Regions from separate parts of the Pelagerythrobacter marensis genome, predicted to be linked through region 2. Evidence: riboswitches for the same ligand, from Rfam matches in the RefSeq annotation. Region 2 holds a riboswitch; each other region holds the start of a gene.
What was found. Region 2 has a riboswitch for cobalamin ahead of V5F89_RS12220 (acyl-CoA thioesterase). Riboswitches for the same ligand answer to the same signal wherever they lie in the genome.
Positions count from the first base shown of each region.

Region 1 (4,641 bases), 240 kb from region 2:
TTGTCGGCAATGTCCATGATCCTGGTGCGTTGTTCGTCGGTCAGCTCGCCGTCGAGTTCTATCCGGCGGTTGAGCGCCTGGATCCGGCCCTCCTCCCCCTCGACAACATGTGCGCAGTCTTCCTGATGATTGCGATCGTGCGTCAGGTGGATCGTGGCCCCCTCCAGCGGCCATTCGCGCCGTTCGGCATACATTCGCATGGTCATCGCGGTGCATGTGCCGAGAGCCGCCAGCAGGAGGTCGTAAGGCGTCGGTCCGCTGTCGTCCCCGCCATAGCTCGCCGGTTCGTCGGCAACGAAGCGGTGGCTCGCGGTGTGAACCTCCGTGCCGAATTTCCCATGCCCGGTTTTCACCACGATGCCATCGTCGGGCATCGGCCAGTCGTCCCGAATCGGGAGATAGCGGCTGCTCCAGCCCGCGATGACCGTTGCCGCGAAATTCGCATCGCGTTCGTCGAGCAGGAGATGGTCGGCCCCCTCGAGGCTCACGAAACTCTTGGGATGGCGCGCGGCCTGGAACAGGACGCCTGCATTCTCGATGCCCACCAGGTCGTCGGTCGGCGAATGCAGCAGCAGCAGCGGCACGCGCAATTTTCCGACTTCTGCGACCAGGTCGATGTTCTCCACCCGCTCCAGAAATTCGCGGCTCAGTTCGAAGGAACGGCCTCCGATCGAGACCGAGCCGGAACCGCGTTCGCGAATCGCGGACAGGTCGCCTTCGATGCGTTCCAGCACGTGCGGCACGTTCGAAGGCGCGCCGATGGTCGCAATTGCCGCAACCCGGTCGAAACCGAGGCCGCCGGCTGCGGCCAGCACCGCCGCCCCGCCCAGGCTGTGCCCGACCAGCAATATCCTGTTGCCGAAACGGTCGGCCAGATAGCGGGCGGCCGCGATCAAATCGGCAACGTCGGTGGCGAAGCCGGCGCGCCCGAACTCCCCGCCGCTGCCGCCGAGACCGGTGAAATCGAAACGCAGGCACGCGATTCCCTCCCGCGCCAATGCCCGGGCGGTCGCGACCGCCGCCTTGCTCTGGCGCGTGCACGTAAAGCAGTGCGCGAATAGGGCGGCACCGCGCACAAGGCCCGTCGGCAGTTCGAGAGATCCGGCCAGTTCGTGTCCGGCTTCGGTCGCGACGCTGATATTTTCGGTGGGCATCGATGCTCCCCAGGTTGACGCGTGAATCGTTTCGCGCCCGGCTTACCCGCTGCCGCGCCGGATACGAAATTTCGGCGACGGGGAGAAAACGAAACCGGACGATGTGCCCGACCCCCTATCAGGGAATCGGTTCGTTTCAGCGACAGCGCTCTCGACGCGCTTGCCCGAAGCGTCCACGATTGCAGCGCAACAAGGGGAACCACGCCATGATCCGACCGATCGCCGCTTCGCTTGCCCTGGGCCTTGCCGTTCCGTCCGCTCCGCTTGCCGCGCAGGTGCCGCCAGCAGAAAGCGCGGTGCCCGCGCCGCTCGAGGCGGCTGCCGAAGGCGTGGTGGCCGTCCTCCGCGAGGAGCGACCGGCGCGCGAGGTGTTCGCTCCGTCGTTTCTCGCGGCAGTGTCCGAAACGCAACTGAGGGCCATGATGCAGCAGATGACCCGGCAGTTCGGCGCGCTTCACGGATTGGAGAACGTCGCGAGTACCGGCACCGGCGCCGGCGTGATCGCGCTCCGATTCGACCGGGCGATCGCGCGCGGGCCCGTGCGGCTCGACCCGGACGGGCGAGTCACGGGGTTGTTGCTGAACCAGTTCGATCCGATCGACGACGGAGCGGACAAGATCGTGGCCGATCTCGCCGCGCTGCCTGGCAGGATCAGCGTCTATTACGCCCTGCTGGACGACCAGGTCGATCCGATCCTGGCGATCGACGCCGATGCGCAATATGCGATCGGATCGACCTTCAAGCTCTATGTCCTGTCGGCCCTGGCTCGCCAGGTGGTCAGGGGCGAGCGTTCGTGGGACGAAGTCGTGCGCCTCGACAGACGCTCCTTGCCGAGCGGAATATCGCAGGACTGGCCCGAGGGGTCCCCCGTGACGCTGCAGACGCTCGCCACCCTCATGATATCTCTCAGCGATAACACGGCGACAGATCAGCTTATCGCAGTCGTCGGCCGCGACGCCATTGCCGAGGAACTGCGAGCCAGCGGCCACTCGGCGCCCGACATTACCCTGCCGTTTCTTACCACGCTCGAACTGTTCGGCCTCAAAGGCGATCTTCAGCACGGGCTTGCCTATGCCGCGGCGGGCGAGGACGAGCAGGCCCGGCTGATCGATGCATTCTCGACCGAAATCGCCGGCGATCCCGAACGGATAATCAAGCCGACATTCACCCGGCCGACGGCGATCGACACACTCGAATGGTTTGCCAGCGGGCGCGATCTGGCTTCGCTCATGCGGCGCATTGTCGCGCTCGACGATCCCACCGCGCGCCGAATCATGGCGATCGATCCGGCCTTGCCCGAAGGGCGCCGTCAAGACTGGCGCTACGTCGGGTACAAGGGCGGGTCGGAGCCGGGTGTCCTCAACCTGACCTGGCTTCTGCAGGATCAAGAGGGCGAATGGCGTATCCTGACCTTGAGCTGGAACAATCCCGATGCCCCGCTCGACGCGGGCGCGCTGGAACCGATCGCCCAGCGCATACTCGCTTTACCTTAGGGCCAGAGCGACCCCAGAGAGATCAAGATATATAGAACTCTTTATATCTTTCTTGACAATACGAGCGATCGGGGCTTTGTAGGGCCGGTCGAGGTTCCTCGTGCAGGGCGATGCGATTCGCACTTTCGCGAGGCTAAGACGGGAAGCCGGTGACGTCCCGCGGGGATGAAGTCCGGCGCTGCCCCCGCAACTGTAGGCGGAGAGCGGTGCCCCAATTCGACCACTGGTTCCGCCGGGCGGAACCGGGAAGGTTCGGGGCCATCGCGACGACCCGCGAGCCAGGAGACCTGCCTGCGACGCGATAACGTTCTTCGGACGGGGGTTCTTCCGGCGGACGCGCGATAGAAAGGTGCCCTGTATCGGGCCTCCACCTTGCCGCGCGCACGCCCGACCGATCTCCGCCCGCGATGCGAGGTGATACGATCGATGCCGAATATGCCCCATCCGGCCTTCGTTTGCCGCCCGATCCGAATGTGCATGCGCGCCGGGTCTGTCTGACGCGGCGCGCTGCCCCTCACCGCAAACCGACTGATCGAAGAACCAGCAACGGCCGGGCGAAAGCGCGCGGCCGGAGGAGACGACTCATGCCCGTTACCACCGCCAATCTCGGCTTCCCCCGCATCGGTCCGCGCCGCGAACTGAAGAAGGCGCTCGAAGCCTTTTGGGCCGGAAGCATCGACGAAAGCGCGCTGCGCGAAACCGCACGCTCGCTGCGCGCCGCCAACTGGGCGCGGCAGAGCGCGGCCGGAATCGCCGTGCTGCCGAGCAACGATTTCTCGCTCTACGACCAGGTGCTCGACACCAGCGTGATGCTCGGTGCCATTCCGCAGGCCTACCGCGACCTGGGAGCGCCCGATTCGCTCGAGGTCTATTTCGCAATGGCGCGCGGAACGCGATCGGACGCCGAGCGCGAAGACGATGCGGCCTGTAGCCACCGGCAGGAAAGCGACGGCCTGCCGGCGCAGGAAATGACCAAGTGGTTCGACACCAACTATCACTACATGGTCCCCGAGGTAGAGCCGGGCCAGGCGTTCTCGCTCTGCGCGGCCAAGCCGCTGGGCGAATTTGCGGAAGCACTGGCGCTTGGCCATCGCTCGCGCCCCGTGGTGATCGGCCCGGTGACCTGGCTGTTGCTGGCAAAATCGCGCACACCCGGGTTTGCTCCGCTCACGCTGCTCCCCGCCCTGCTGCCGGTCTATCGCGAACTGCTGGCACAGCTGCGCGCCGCCGGCGCCGAATGGGTGCAGATCGACGAGCCGGCACTGGTGACGGATCTGGACGAGACCGCGCGCGAGGCGTTTCGTACCGCCTATGCCGACCTGGGCAGTGCAGCAGGTCCGCAGATCATGCTCACGACCTATTTCGGCGGTCTGGAGGAAAATCTCGACCTTGCCCTGTCGCTTCCCGTCGCCGGTCTGCACCTCGACCTGGTCCGCGCGCCCGATCAGCTGGAGCCTGCCTTGACGCACGCGAGAGAGGATCTCGTGCTTTCCCTGGGCGTGATTGACGGGCGCAACGTGTGGAAGGCCGATCTCGGCGCTCTGATCGATCGGCTCGCCCCCGTTGTGAAGGCCCGCCGCGCAATCCAGATCGCTCCATCCTGCTCGCTGCTTCACGCGCCGATCGATCTCGCGCTCGAAACCGAACTCGACCCGCAGATCGCCGACTGGCTCGCATTCGGCGTGCAGAAGCTGGAGGAACTGGCGCTGCTGGGCCTCGGGCTGGAACGCGGGCGCTACGTCGTTGCCGACGAGCTGTCGGCCAATGCCGATGCGATCGCGGCCCGGCGCGGCTCCCCGCTGACCAACGATCGCGCGGTGCGCGAGCGGGTCGCGGGGATCACGCCCGCGTCGGCGCGCCGCGATATGCCCTTCGCGCGGCGGATCGAACGCCAGCGCGAACATCTCCGCCTTCCGCCGTTGCCGACCACCACCATCGGATCGTTTCCCCAGACCGGCGCCGTGCGTAAAGCCCGTGCCGATCATCGCAAGGGC
Region 1 covers NZ_CP144918.1:2,806,906-2,811,546, forward strand. Annotated here, with positions in the region: gene V5F89_RS13440 (bifunctional alpha/beta hydrolase/OsmC family protein) at 1-1,154, opposite strand, end outside; gene V5F89_RS13445 (serine hydrolase) at 1,361-2,647, shown strand; cobalamin riboswitch at 2,722-2,957, shown strand; gene metE (5-methyltetrahydropteroyltriglutamate--homocysteine S-methyltransferase) at 3,232-4,641, shown strand, end outside.
Region 1: another riboswitch for cobalamin. It lies ahead of metE (5-methyltetrahydropteroyltriglutamate--homocysteine S-methyltransferase); the one in region 2 lies ahead of V5F89_RS12220 (acyl-CoA thioesterase).

Region 2 (4,641 bases):
CCGAAACGCCCTTGATCGCCTTGACCGATTTCGTGAGGTAGCCCGGCTTCGCCTTGACGAACGCCTTGAGCGCGCGCTGCATCTCGATCTCTTCGGCGTTCTGCGGCGCAGGCATTTCCTCGCCCGCCTCGATCCGCGCGCCCCAGAGCGCGAACATCGTCGCATCGCCGCCATCGTCGAGGATCATGTTGGCCGTGCGATCGGCGTCGTCGCCGGTCGACCAGTCGAAAATCCTGCCGACATAGTCCCAGTAATCGGCCAGGCTTTCGCCCTTCACCGCGAACACCGGCACGCCGTTGGCGGCCATAGCCGCGGCGGCATGATCCTGGGTCGAGAAAATGTTGCAGGTCGCCCACCGCACTTCCGCACCGAGCGCGGTCAGCGTTTCGATCAGGACCGCGGTCTGGATCGTCATGTGCAGCGACCCGGTGATCCGCGCGCCCTTCAGCGGCTGCGCTTCGCCGTACTCCTCGCGCAGCGCCATCAACCCCGGCATTTCGGTTTCGGCGATCGCGATCTCGTCGCGTCCGTAGTCGGCGAGGCTGATGTCCTTGACGATGTAATCCTGCTTGGCGTCGGCCACGAAATTCTCCTGAAATCTGCTTGCATTGCGCGCGCGGAGCGCGGGTTCTTCGGGTCTGCGCATTTAGCGACCGCCCTGCCGCGAAGCAAATATAAAGCGATCTTTATATCCTTTGCCGTTGCCGCGCGCATTGCAGCCTCTATATCGGCACGCGAACGAATGGGACGACGAAAGGATATTGCGAGATGACGATTTCGGTTGGCGACAGAATTCCCGATGTGAAGCTGGTGAAGGCGACCGAGAACGGTCCCGAACAGGTTCAGACGAGCGAGTATTTCCAGGGCAAGAAAGTGGCGCTGTTTTCGGTCCCCGGCGCGTTCACGCCGACCTGCTCGGCGCGCCATCTGCCCGGCTATGTCGAGAAGGCAGCGGACCTCAAGGCGAAGGGTGTGGACGAGATTGCCTGCACCGCGGTCAACGATGCGTTCGTCCTGAGCGCGTGGAACAGCCAGGCCGGATCTTCGGACATCACGATGCTGGCCGACGGGAACGGCGAATTCGCGCAGGCGACCGGGCTGACCATGGACGGCAGCGGTTTCGGACTCGGCCAGCGCGGCCAGCGCTATTCGATGATCGTCGAAGACGGCGTGGTGAAGGAACTCAATGTCGAGCAGCCGGGCGATTTCTCGGTCTCGAGTGCGGAGCACATGCTCGGCCAGCTCTGACGATCTGCCGGCGGTCCGCGCGTCTGACGCCGGACCGCCTTGACCCGCGCCCCGATCGGCGCGATTCGAACGGTGTCGAGGTTCTCCGGCTGGGCTGTCCTGCCGGAGCTAAGACGGGAAGCCGGTGCGCCCTGCGGGCAAGTCCGGCGCTGCCCCCGCAACTGTAAGCGGAGAGCGGCGGTCCATCGATGTCACTGGGGGTCTCGCCCTGGGAAGACGGACCGTCCGCGCCGACCCGCGAGCCAGGAGACCTGCCTCCGACACGAAAACGTCCACCGGCGGGGTGCCCGGTCTGGTCGCATGCAAGCCGCGCGGCCAAGCCTGCGCGACCGGTGCGCGTGCCCGATCGGCCGTCTCGCCCCATTCGCGGGATTAGACGACGATGACGCTTCGCACCCCCTCGCCCGGCTCCACACCGCCGGCGTCCGACGACGGCAATCCGAAAGCCTGCACCGGCCGGCCGGTGCAATTGATCGACATGGTGTTCCCCGGCGACGCCAACCATCACGGCACCCTGTTCGGCGGCGTGGCGCTCGCCCACATGGACAAAGTGGCATTCCTCGCCGCATCGCGCCACGGCCGCGCGCCGTTCGTCACCGCATCATGCGAGAAGATCGATTTCGCCGCTCCTGCGCGCGAAGGCGATATGGTCGAAGTGACCGGCCGGGTGGTGCGCGTCGGCTCCAGCTCGCTCGATGTCGAAGTCGAGCTGGTGGCCGAGGGGCCGGTAACGGGCGAACGGAACGTGTGCACGAGAGGCCGCTTCGCAATGGTGGCGCGAAAAGGGCCGGACACGCGCCTGCCGCTTCCACCGATCGCGCCTGACGAAAGTGCGGGAGAGGCGGCCTGGGGCGGCGCGCTGAGACTGGCCGAGATGGTGTTCCCCGGGCAGACCAATCACTACGGCACGCTCTACGGCGGCGATGCGCTGCGGATGATGGGCAAGGCCGCGTTTATCGCCGCGACCAGGCACGTGCGTAGAGTCCTCGTCATGGCATCGTCCGACCGGATCGATTTCGTCGCCCCGATCGGCGAAGGCGACATGGTAGAGCTGGTGGCGCAAGTGAAGATGACGGGGCGCAGTTCGATCCGCGTGGCGGTCGAGCTATGGTCGGAAGCGCTACTGACCGGCGAGCGGCGACATGCCGCGACCGCCCTGTTCACACTGGTCAGCGTCGATCCCGAGGGGCACCCCCTGCCTCTCAATAGCCCATCAGCTTGAGCACTTCCTCGCGGCTGCGCGGGTCGTCGAGGAACGTGCCCATCATGCGGCTGGTGGTCATCGTCACGCCGGGGGTACGGACCCCGCGTGCGGTCATGCAGCTGTGGCTCGCTTCGATCACGACTGCCACGCCCTGGGGCTGGAGGTGCTCCCAGATGCAGTCGGCAACTTCGGCGGTCAGCCGCTCCTGCACCTGCAGGCGGCGGGCGAAACCGTGGAGCACGCGAGCGAGCTTGGAAATGCCGACGACGCGGTCGGTCGGCAGATAGGCGATCGCGGCCTTGCCGATGATCGGCGCCATATGGTGTTCGCAGTGGCTCTGGAAGGGAATGTCCTTCAGCAGGACGATTTCGTTGTAGCCGCCGACCTCCTCGAAAACGCGGCTCAGATGGATCGCGGGATCCTCGCGATAGCCGAGGCAATATTCCTTCCACGCGCGGGCAACGCGGCTGGGGGTGTCGAGCAGCCCTTCCCGCTCCGGGTCGTCGCCCGCCCAGCGGATCAGTGTGCGGATCGCTTCCTGCACATCGTCGGGCACGGGTGGTTTGCCGTGCAATACGTCTTCGTCCGGCCCGACCAGACTGCTCATGCTATCGTCCCCTTTCATGCCTTTTTCACGCTGCGGGCAGCGCTTCGCAGAAGGCTTCCCTTGCGGAAAAGTCCGCCGTTGGCAAACGGCTCGAGGATGTCCTGCGGGTTTTCCGGGTCGAGGATGCCGGAATCGGCGAGCGCTTCCTCGACTCCGCTGAGATCGGGCACTTCATAGGGCCGCAGCGATCGCCCGTCGCCCTGCCCATGGCGCGCGATCAGGCGATGCATCGACGGATCGTCTGCCAGCAGCCGACCGACCTCCTCCTCCGCCAGCCCGCAATGTTCGGCCAGCAGGGAATGCCGCAGCGCAGCGATGCCTGCCGCCGCATGGTCGTTGCCCGGTCGATCGCAGTCCAAGAACACGTCGCATTCCGAATCGAGACCCATCGAACGGTTGTTGAAGTTGGCCGACCCGATCCGCAGGATGCGGTCGTCAATAATCGTGACCTTGGCGTGGACGTAGATCGGCGTTTCCCCCGTATGGGGCACATAGATGCGAAAACGGTCCTTGTGATCGAGTTCGGCCAGACACTCGATCAGTCGCACCCGCGCGTAATCCATCGCCTGCTGTTCCAGCCAGCCTTCGGCCGTTTTGGGCTGGACCATCACGATTTCGGGCGGATCGTCCTCCTTCAATCGCTCACCGATCGCTTCGGCGATCTTGCGCGAGGTGAAATACTGGTTCTCGCTGTAGATGAAGCGCTTTGCCTGACGGATCTGTGCCAGCAGAAGTTGCTCGATCTCGCAAACCTGCGGCATACCGTCGTAGCAGGCGCGCGTGCGGGCAATGCCGAGTTCGACGTTCTCGAACTGCACGGCCAGACCGTCGGGCCACAGGCTCTCTTCGGGAATCGGAACCTGGTCCAGGGTTTCCCCGCCAGCCCGTTCCCATCGTTCGCGGCCCAGAACGCCCAGGATCCTGGCCGCCTCCCCCTCGAACATCATGGTGGCATCGTGCCAGGGCCCGTAACGCCTGCCATGCGGCCGGCGGCGGCGCCGGTCGTGTTCGTGGTGGTCGCGCGTATCCCACCGGTCCTGAGTCATGTCGATCCCGCCGCAAACCGCCAGCTTGTCGTCGAGCACGGCGATCTTCTGATGATGCGAACAACCGACGGGATGGTGGGTATCGAACTTCAGGGTGATCCCCTTGTGGGCAGCCATGCGCGCCAGATCGACCAGCATGTATCCGCGCGTGAAGAACTGGACGAGGCCCAGGCTCCATTTGAGCACGCGAATCTCCAGACCCTGGCGATGGCGCGCCAGCCACATCAGGAAACTGCCCAGCCGGCGGGGATATTTTCGCCGCAGGATGCGATGAAACCACCTGCGGCCGAGTGCCAGGTGGATGCGGGTGTCGAAATCCCACCCGACCAGAAATATCCGATGCCGCGCCTTCAGCATCGCCTGCTGCATCAGCGCGAAATAATCGGCAGCATCGACGATCACGCTGGCCCGATCGACCCGGGCATATCGCCATACCCCGGGCTCGTCGGACTCGTCGCCGAACTCGGCCTCCGCGGCCCCGGCGTCGCCTGTTCTCACCCCGCCTCCGCGCTGTTATTCCTTGGCGTCTTCCATTT
Region 2 covers NZ_CP144918.1:2,571,562-2,576,202, reverse strand. Annotated here, with positions in the region: gene ahcY (adenosylhomocysteinase) at 1-583, opposite strand, end outside; gene V5F89_RS12225 (peroxiredoxin) at 769-1,248, shown strand; cobalamin riboswitch at 1,310-1,521, shown strand; gene V5F89_RS12220 (acyl-CoA thioesterase) at 1,631-2,470, shown strand; gene folE (GTP cyclohydrolase I FolE) at 2,451-3,059, opposite strand; gene V5F89_RS12210 (phospholipase D-like domain-containing protein) at 3,074-4,603, opposite strand; gene V5F89_RS12205 (hemerythrin domain-containing protein) at 4,619-4,641, opposite strand, start outside.

Region 3 (4,641 bases), 1.3 Mb from region 2:
CCTGGCCGAAATCCCGGGCGAGGCGACGCTGGACCCCAGCTTCGGCTGCCCGGCGATCTGGATCGAGCCGGCGACGCGCGACCTGGCCGTGGCCGAGGGATATCTGGTGGTCGACGCCGAAAGCGTCGTCGCCACCCACGTCAACCAGCTCCTCTCCGCCCGGCCGCAGGAACTGCTCGGCCCCGACCAGGTGCGCGAGCTGCTCGACATGGTCCGCGAGCGCAACGCGCAGCTGGTGGAAACGATCACGCCGCAGCCGCTTTCGCTGGCCGCGATCACCCGCCTGCTGCGCACGCTCCTGGCCGACGGGATCGCGCTCGCTCATCCGATTCCGGTGCTCTCCAGCCTGTCGCAGGCGGCGCAACAGACGACCGACCACGACAAGCTGGTCGACATGCTGCGCGCCGATCTCGGCCCGATGCTGGTCGGCAGCCTCTGCCCGCCCGACCAGCGCCTGCCCGTGATCACGCTGGCCGCGCAGCTTGAGGAAATGGTCGTCGGCGGGATGCAGGACCCGACCAGCGGCGCGATCGTGATCGAACCGGACCTGGCCCGGTCGATCGGCGAACGGATCGCGGCGATTCTGGCCGAGCGCCCGGCCGGCGCCGGCACCCCCGCTCTGATCGTGCAGCCCCGCGCACGCCGCCCGCTGGCCAGCCTGCTGCGGCTGCGCGCGCCGGGCTGCGCGGTGCTGTCGATCAACGAACTTCCCGTCTCCCAGCCGATCGAGGTGATCGCGGTTGTCGGGGGCGAAGACCAACCCGCTCCGCAGGCCGAACCGGCCGGACAGGCCGAACAGCCCGCGGCGGGCGCAGAGATGAGAACGGAGGCGATGGCCGCATGAAGCTCGATCATACCCAGTTCGCGGCAGCGGAAGCCTATCGCGGCAATGTCGGCGACCGGGTGACCCGGTTCCTGCCGATGGTCCGCAAGCTTGCCTGGCACCTGTCGGGCAGCGGCGGCCCGACGGTCGATGTCGAGGATCTGATTCAGGCGGGCCTGGTCGCGCTGACCGAATGCGCGCAGAAGCACGATTCGCCCAGCGACGACGGCTTTGCCGCCTATGCCAAGATGCGCGTGCGCGGCGCGATGGTGGACCTGCTGCGCAGCGCCTCGCCCGATTCGCGCGGCGCGCGCACGCGCCGGCGGATGCTTGAGACGACGCGGGCGAAACTGCGCCGCTCGCTCGACCGCGAGCCGTCGGCGCCCGAACTGGCCGAAGCGCTCGACATGCCGGTGAAGGATTTTCTCCAGTTCGAGCGCGATCTGGCGGAAACGCGGATCGCCTCGCTCGACGAATGCTATTCGGAAACCGACGGCGCCTTCGCCTCGGCCGAACCCGACGCCGAACGGCAGGTTCTCCAGCAGGAAGACCGCGAAAGCCTGATCGCGGCGCTCTCGGGCCTGGGTGAACGGCACCAGCTGGTGATCCAGCTCTATTTCGTCGAGGAACTCAACTTGTCCGAAATCGCCGCCGTTCTGGAAGTCAGCGTGCCGCGCGTGCACCAGCTCAAGGCCGCCGCGCTGGCGAAAATGCGCAAGGCGATGGCGGATGCGGATAGCGGGTCGGTTTGAATTTCTGCGATCAAGTGGAGGCGGCCACCAACACCTCCGTCACCCCGGACTTGATCCGGGGTCCCGCTTGTTTCGTTCGTACCAAGGCCACCTCCCCCCGCTCGCGGAAGGTAGCGGGACCCCGGATCAAGTCCGGGGTGACGACGGTAAAGTTGCCGCAGCATTCGCCAGAGCTGCCAAGACACGGATATGCAAACCGACCCGCTACCGTGCAGCGCTGCGCAGGATTGACCCGCTCCGCCATTGACAACCCGCGCCTCGCGGCCGCAAGTGCCGCGCCAGACGGTGCCGCTTTTGCGGCGAAGAGGGAAGCCGGTGCAAAGCCGGCGCTGTGCCCGCAACTGTAAGCGGGGAGCCCCGGGCCACCGCGTCACTGGACACCGTTTCCGGCAACGGAGCGGCTTTCCGGGAAGACGGCCCAGGGCGCCGATCCGCAAGCCAGGAGACCTGCCGTCGCGTCGTTCGTCCGGGAGCCGGGTCAGCTCGATCGGACGGGAAACGCGTTTTCCCGCAGAAGCGACAGCCATCGGCCGGGCTATCGGCGCCGGAGCGAGAAGCCCCCGGCGGGCCAAGACTGTCCAGGCGATGCGGGGCCCCGAGCCTCCCCGCGCCGCGAACGGGGTTCCGCCATGCGCGATGCAGGATGGCCGAAAAGCGCGCCAGGGCCAATCGGCATTCAGCCCCGGCGGTCTGCAAATGGCGGCTTTCAGCGTCACCGGTCCTCGAAAACGGGGACATCTCTCACACCCGTTTGTCATTCCCGCGCACGCGGGAATCCATGGAGCAACCGCCGTACCCTGGATCCCCGCTTTCGCGGGGATGACACCGGGCACAAATGGCGATCGGTCCTGAGGCGAAAGCACCGGCTTGCCGGCCTCGTGGCGTTGTTCCTGGCATCCTGCGCTCCGGCGCCGGAACCAGCCGCCCCACCGGGCACCGAACCGCAACGCATCGTCAGCCTCGATTATTGCGCCGACCAGTACGTGCTCCGCTTCGCCGATCGCGACGCGATCCTCGCGCTCTCGCCCTATGCGGGGGAGCGGTTCTCTTACATGCGCGCCGAGGCCGAAGGGCTGCCCATGGTGCGGCCGCGCACCGCCGATATTCTCGCACTCCGGCCCGACCTCGTGATCCGCTCGTTCGGCGGAGGGGCCGACGTGGTGCCCTTTCTCGAAGACCTCGGCGTGCCGGTGGTCCAGATCGGCTTCCCGCAAACGATCGCCGAAGTGCGCGAGGAAGTGGTGCGCGTGGGCAGCGCGCTGGGCGCCGGGGCGGAGGCGCAGCGCGTGGCGGCCGATATGGACCGCCGCCTCGCCGCCCTGCCGGCCCCGCCGGACAGGCCCCGCACCGCGCTTTACATGACGCCGGGGGGCATGACCTCGGGCGAAGGCACGTTGGTCCACGAAATCCTGCGCACCGCCGGGCTCGCCAATTTCCAGGACCGGGCCGGCTGGAACATCCTGCCGCTCGAGCGGCTCGCCTACGAACGCCCCGACGTGGTCGCGCCGGCCTTCTACGAAGGCGTCGAAAGCCAGGGCGACATCTGGAGCGCCGCGCGCCACCCGGTGGCGCAGGCGCAGCTCGAAAACCGCCCCGTCGTGCCGCTCGAAGGCGCCTGGACAAGCTGCGGCGGATGGTTCCTGATCGACGCGATCGAGGCGCTGTCGCACGCGGCACAGAGAGACGCGCCATGACCGCGCGTGCGAACCTTCTCCTCGTGCTCGCGCTGATCGGCGCGATCCTGCTCGCCCTCCTGCTCGGCTCGGTGCCGTTGTCGTTCGCGCGCGTGCTGGGCGCGCTGAGCCTGCAAGGGAGTGCGGGCGATAGCCTCGTGGTCTGGCAGATCCGCCTGCCCCGCGCGCTCGCCGCCGCCGCGGTCGGCGCGGCGCTGGGGATGAGCGGCGCGGCGCTGCAGGGCCTGCTGCGCAACCCGCTCGCCGAACCGGGCATTCTCGGCGTCTCCGCCACCGCCGCGCTGTTCGCGACCTTCGTGCTCTTCTTCGGCCTCGCCGGCGCCGGTCCGCTGATCCTGCCGCTGGCCGCGATTGCCGGAGCGCTGGCGGCGACACTGGTGGTCGCGATCGCTGCACTACGGACCCGCTCGGCGGTGACGCTGATCCTGGTCGGCGTCGGCCTGTCGAGCTTTTCCGCCGCGCTGATGGCGTTGCTGATGAACCTCGCGCCCAATCCCTTCACGCTGGCCGACATGATCAACTGGACGCTGGGCACGGTCGCCAACCGCAGCTTCGCCGATCTCGCCTACGCCGCGCCGTTCCTTGTCGTGGGTTTCGGCACGCTTCTCGCCACCCGCCGGGGTCTCGCCGCGCTGGCGCTGGGGGAGGAAGCGGCGGAGGGCGTCGGGCTGGACCTCAGGCGGCAGCGGCTCGCGGTGATCCTCGGCGCGGGGTTGGCGACCGGCGCGGCGGTCTCGCTCGCGGGCGCGATCGGCTTCGTCGGGATCGTCGCGCCGCACCTCGTCCGGCCCCTCGTCGGCTACGATCCGGCGCGCCTGCTGGTGCCCTCGGCCCTGCTCGGCGCGCTGGTGCTGGTCCTGGCCGACATTGGCGTGCGGCTCCTGCCGACCGACAGCGAACTGCGGCTGGGCGTCGTCGCCGCGCTGATCGGGGCGCCGATCTTCGTCTGGATCGCCGCACGCGGGAGGCTCATGCGATGAGCGTGCTCGAAGCCCACGGGCTCACCTATCGCGCCGGGGGGCGCCCGCTCGTCGAAAATGCCGGCTTTCGGCTCGGCCCGGGCGAGCTGACCATGCTGATCGGTCCCAACGGTTCGGGCAAGTCGACTCTCCTGCGGCTCGCACTGGGCCTGCTCGCGCCCGACGCGGGCGAGGCGCTGATCGACGGCACCAGCGTCCGCAGCCTCTCGCCGATGGCCCGCGCGCGCAAGATCGCCTACCTGCCGCAGACGCGCCCGCTCGCCTGGCCGATGCCGGTGCGCGACGTGATCGCGCTCGGCCGTTTCGCCTATGGCGCGGCGCCCGGCCGGCTCTCGGCGGAGGATGCGGCGGCAGTGGCACGCGCGGTCGCGGCCTGCCGCCTCGCCGGGTTC
Region 3 covers NZ_CP144918.1:1,285,672-1,290,312, reverse strand. Annotated here, with positions in the region: gene V5F89_RS05935 (flagellar biosynthesis protein FlhA) at 1-844, shown strand, start outside; gene V5F89_RS05930 (FliA/WhiG family RNA polymerase sigma factor) at 841-1,575, shown strand; cobalamin riboswitch at 1,857-2,030, shown strand; gene V5F89_RS05925 (ABC transporter substrate-binding protein) at 2,454-3,269, shown strand; gene V5F89_RS05920 (iron ABC transporter permease) at 3,266-4,249, shown strand; gene V5F89_RS05915 (ABC transporter ATP-binding protein) at 4,246-4,641, shown strand, end outside.
Region 3: another riboswitch for cobalamin. It lies ahead of V5F89_RS05925 (ABC transporter substrate-binding protein); the one in region 2 lies ahead of V5F89_RS12220 (acyl-CoA thioesterase).

Region 4 (4,641 bases), 980 kb from region 2:
GGCCGCAGCGAAGTTCAACCAGGGTTACGATTTCGGCGAAGTGGTCGAGGCCGCGCTGCTCGACATGAAGTGGCACGCGCTGAGCCCGGCCGAAGCGGCGGCGATCGACACCCCGGAAGAAGTCGACGCCTTCGAACGCAAGGCGCTGGAGGAGCTGGGGCTGGAAGTCGATCTGGTGCCGCCGCGTTACCGCTCGATCTATTTCAACCACATCTTCTCAAGCCCGGCCGGCTACAGCGCGGGATACTATTCGTATCTGTGGACCGAGATGCTCGACCGCGACAGCCGCAAGTGGTTCCTCGACAACGGCGGCCTGACCCGCGCGAACGGCGATCACTATCGCAAGACCGTGCTCAGCCGCGGCGGGACGATGGACTATTTCGAAATGTTCGAGAACTTCGCCGGACGCCAGCCCGACGTGACCCCGATGCTCGACGCGCGCGGGTTGCTGGGCGGCGAGGCGGAGGCGGAACCGGCCACCTCGGACGGCCCGCTACCGCCGGAAACGACCGAGGACTGAAGGCCTTTTGGGGGTGGGGCGGATTGCGCCACCCCCGTCACCCTGAACTCGTTTCAGGTCCATTCCGCCCCGTCGGGACTCGGCCCATGAAGGCGCGATGGATGCTGAAACGAGTTCAGCATGACGGGAAAGAGGACAGAAAAGAAAAGCGCCCGACCTCACCACGAGGCCGGGCGCTTTTTCGTGCTTCAGACTTTGCGGCGGATCAGAACCGCGCGCGCGCGCCGACGTAGGCGCTGCGACCGGCGGTCGCATAGCCGGCGGCGGTCTGGTAATCGGCGTCGAACAGGTTTTCGACCCTGCCGAACAGCTCGAACCGCTCGCCGAACGGCAAGGACGCGCGCAGATCGGCCAGGGCATAGCCGTCGAGCGGCGTCAGGTTGCTGGCATTATCGAACGAATCGCCCACCAGCCGCACGTCGCCGCCCAGCGTGAAGTCGGCCAGCGGGCTGACCCAGTCGGCAGACAGCGTCAGCGTATGGCGCGGACGGCGCGCAAGGACGTTGCCTTCGTTCACCGAACCGGCGGTGCGGTTTTCGGTGTCGACCCAGGCATAGACCGCGCGGGTCACCCAGCGATCCGACGGGCGCGCGCCCAGCTCGACCTCGATCCCCTCGGCCCGCACGCGGCCGATGTTGTCGTAGTAGCCGAAAGGACGCTCCTCGCAGATCGGGGCCGGGTTCTGCCAGCAGCTTGCGAACTCGATCTGGTTGCGCGCATCGCGGCGGAACGCGGTCAGCGCGCCGTAGAAGCGCGATTTCGCGAGCGAGCGGTCGCCGTGGACCAGCCCGATGTCGTAGCTGGTGCTGCGTTCGGGCTGAAGCTCCGGGTTCCCGTAGTCGGAATAGAGCTGGTAGAGCGTCGGCGCCTTGAACCCCTCGCCCACACTGGCGCGCAGGCGCAGGTCGCCGGCAAGGACATAGCTGATGTCGCCGCCGAAGCTCGTTTCGCTGCCGAAGCGGGCGTGATCGTCCAGCCGGGCGCCGGCGTGGGCCGAGAGCGGCCCCATCTCGATCCCGAGCTGGGCATAGGCGCCGAAGATCCGCGTGCTGTGCCGCGCATCGTCGGAAAGGGTGCGATAGTCGCTCCACTCGTTCTCCGCCCCGAAATTGACCAGCAGCGGGCCGATCGGGCGCCATTCGCCGCGCAGTTCGACGCGGTCGGAATGGCCGTCGCTGGAGAAAGTCGGGTCGGCACTGTCCGCGCTGCGGTTGACCCGCTCGGTATCGGCGAAGGAATAGGCGGCGCTGACGAACAGCGGCCCGGCGTCGTAGACCGCACCTGTCGAGGCCGAATACTGGCGCGTGTGCTGCGTGTCGCCGGTGTCGGCAAGGACATAGTCGGGCGCCGGGAAGCCGTCGAGGTCGAGGTCGCCTTCGGCCCAGCGGCCGCGGGCGAAGACTTCGAAACCGGGCGTGAGGTAGAGCCGGCCATGGCCGTTGACGGCCCACTGCTCGAACCCGTCCGCCTCCGTCCCGCTCGCCGCCTGCGAGAAGCCGTCGGTGCGGTAATAGCTGGCCGAACCGCCCAGGAACCCGGCATCGCCGCCCACGCCGCCCGAGACCGCGCCGGTCAGCGTATCGCGCGAACCGTATTCGGCGCTCGCCTGCAGGCCGCTTTCGCTGCGCGTGCTGGCGACCAGCACGCCGCCGATCGCGTCGGCCCCCCAGACCGTGCTGTTCGACCCGCGCAGGACCTCGACTTTGCCGAGATTGCTGGCGAGCAGGTTGCCGAAATCGAACCCGCCGCCGGGCGCGGCCGGGTCCGACACGCGCACGCCGTCGAGGATGACGAGCAGCTGCTCGCCCTCCGCCCCGCGCACGCGCACGTTGGTGACCGCGCCGGGGCCGCCGTTGCGGCTGAAGGAAAGGCCGGGCACGCGTTCGAGAACGCGCGTCAGATCGGCGCCCTGGACACTCTCGATCTCGTCCTGCCCGATCACGGTGACCGGCTGGCCGGTGTCTTCGACCTCGATCCGGGTGCCGGTGGCGGTGACCGTTATCTCGGTCTCGGCCGGGCGGAACTGGCCATAGGGGTCGGTGGCGCTGTCCTGAGCCGCGAGCGGCGCGGATAGCGCGAGAATACTGGTGCCGAAAATCAGGTGGTTACGCATGGAATACTCCTGTCATGAACGAACTGCCGCTCATGACGGAACAAGGCATACGCCTTTTCCGCTTGCTTCCGGTGCACCCCGCCCGGCAGCACGAACGACCGTCATCGGGCAGGTCTCCTGGCTCCCGGATCGTCGCGCCGCGTTTCGTCTTCCCGGTTCCCCAGTGACGTGTCGAACGGGCGCTCCCCGGTCACAGTTGCGGGGGCAGCGGGGGCCTCGGGAGAAATGCTCCCTACCCCCTTCCCTCTTCGGTCCGTCGTTCCGGCAGGAACGGGTGGACAACCCGTGACGTGCGGCGGCCCTTAGCCGCCTCGCCCCACCCCGGCAAGACGCATGCCGTTAACCTTGCGACAAGCATGTCGCTTAACCGCCGCTTGCGACTTGTGCCGCCAAGGGACGGGGGCAAGGGCGCGCTCGAGTTTCAGCTTTCGCGCTGCTACGCGCCGGGGCCGCGAGCCGACAGGCAGCCATCGGATCGGAAAGGACGCAGCTTGAGCAACGGCCCCGCCGGAACGACCCGCGCACGCCGCACGCCGGCGAGCCTGCGGTCGCGCCCGATCGGCGGGGGCGGACCGGGCAGGCATCGCGGACGGCGCATCCTCGCGCTCGTGGCGGCGCTGGGCGTGCCGGCGATGGCCGCACCGGGCGACTGGCACGCTTTCGGCCGGCCGGTGCCTCAGACTGCCCCGGCCGAAACGGTCAAGCCGATGCCGTTCGAGCGCGCCGGCCACAGTTTCCCCGGCTCTGCCTTCTACTTCCTCGAAGACAGTCCGCGCGTGGTGCCCGCCGCGCGCGACGATCTGGCCGCGGTGTTCGATCCCACCGGCACCGGCGACGGAACCGCGGCGGAACTGGCCGCCGCACGCACCGCCGGCCCCGCGGCGCGCAGCTTCGCCGGCGGCGGCACGGGCGTCGACCGCGCCCGCGCGCTGCACTGCCTCGCCAGTGCGGTCTATTACGAGGCGGCGAGCGAGACGCCGGGCGGCCAGAAGGCCGTGGCGCAAGTCGTGCTCAACCGCGTGGCCCATCCGACATATCCCAACAGCGTGTGCGGCGTGGTTTTCCAGGGTTCGGACCGCAGCACCGGGTGCCAGTTCACCTTCACCTGCGACGGGTCGCTGGCGCGCAAGCCGATGAAGGCGGCGTGGGACCGTGCGCTGGGCATTGCGCAGGCGGCGCTGGCGGGCGAGGTCTATACCCCCGTCGGGCTCGCCACGCACTACCACACGATCTGGATCGATCCTTATTGGGCGGCGAGCCTCGACACGGTGGGCACGATCGGCGCGCACCGGTTCTATCGCTGGCGCGGCAGGGCCGGGCAGCCGGGCGCTTTCACCGCGGCCTATAGCGGCCGCGAACCGGCGGCCGCGCCGAGCGCCCGGGCCGTGGCGGAAAGGTTCGCCCGACCCGCCCCGCCGGCGGCGGCATTCGCCAGCCCCGCCGCCGAAAGCGCGCGCGCAACCGCCGGCCGCAGCCCTGCCCGCGCATCCGTTCCCGCACAGTCCGCCGCCGGCGCAGCGGAAACCGGCGACACCGCGCGCCCTGCCGACCGCCTGCCTTCGGCCGGAACGGTGCGGCCCGAATATGCCAACAGCGGCCGCTGGATCGCCGATCCGCGATAGGGCGAACGCCGGCCGGCACGAGGCGGTTAAGCTCTTGGAAACCCTGGCAAAGAACCATAATTTAGGAGAGCGGCGCTAGACCTTGTGGGCAAGTCGCAACCGGCCTTCGTCCTCCAGCCACGAAGAGCCATACCGGAAGGCCCAATTCGTCATGACGGTCCATTTCGCACCATCGCAATCCGCTGCACAGTCCCTGCTCGCGCAGGCGTTTCGCCGGCGCAAGCCCGCGCGCGCGGCAAACGACAATTGCCTGGCGCGGCCCGACGACCGGATGCTCCATGCCGCCTTGCAGCACTTCGCCCGTCATGGCCTCGGCGCGGCGCGGGAAGCGCGCCGGCAGGCCGAACGCGCGTTCTTCGCCGGCGACCGCCAATCGTACGACTGGT
Region 4 covers NZ_CP144918.1:1,588,040-1,592,680, reverse strand. Annotated here, with positions in the region: gene V5F89_RS07460 (M3 family metallopeptidase) at 1-520, shown strand, start outside; gene V5F89_RS07455 (TonB-dependent receptor plug domain-containing protein) at 726-2,633, opposite strand; cobalamin riboswitch at 2,724-2,935, opposite strand; gene V5F89_RS07450 (cell wall hydrolase) at 3,125-4,255, shown strand; gene V5F89_RS07445 (hypothetical protein) at 4,407-4,641, shown strand, end outside.
Region 4: another riboswitch for cobalamin. It lies ahead of V5F89_RS07455 (TonB-dependent receptor plug domain-containing protein); the one in region 2 lies ahead of V5F89_RS12220 (acyl-CoA thioesterase).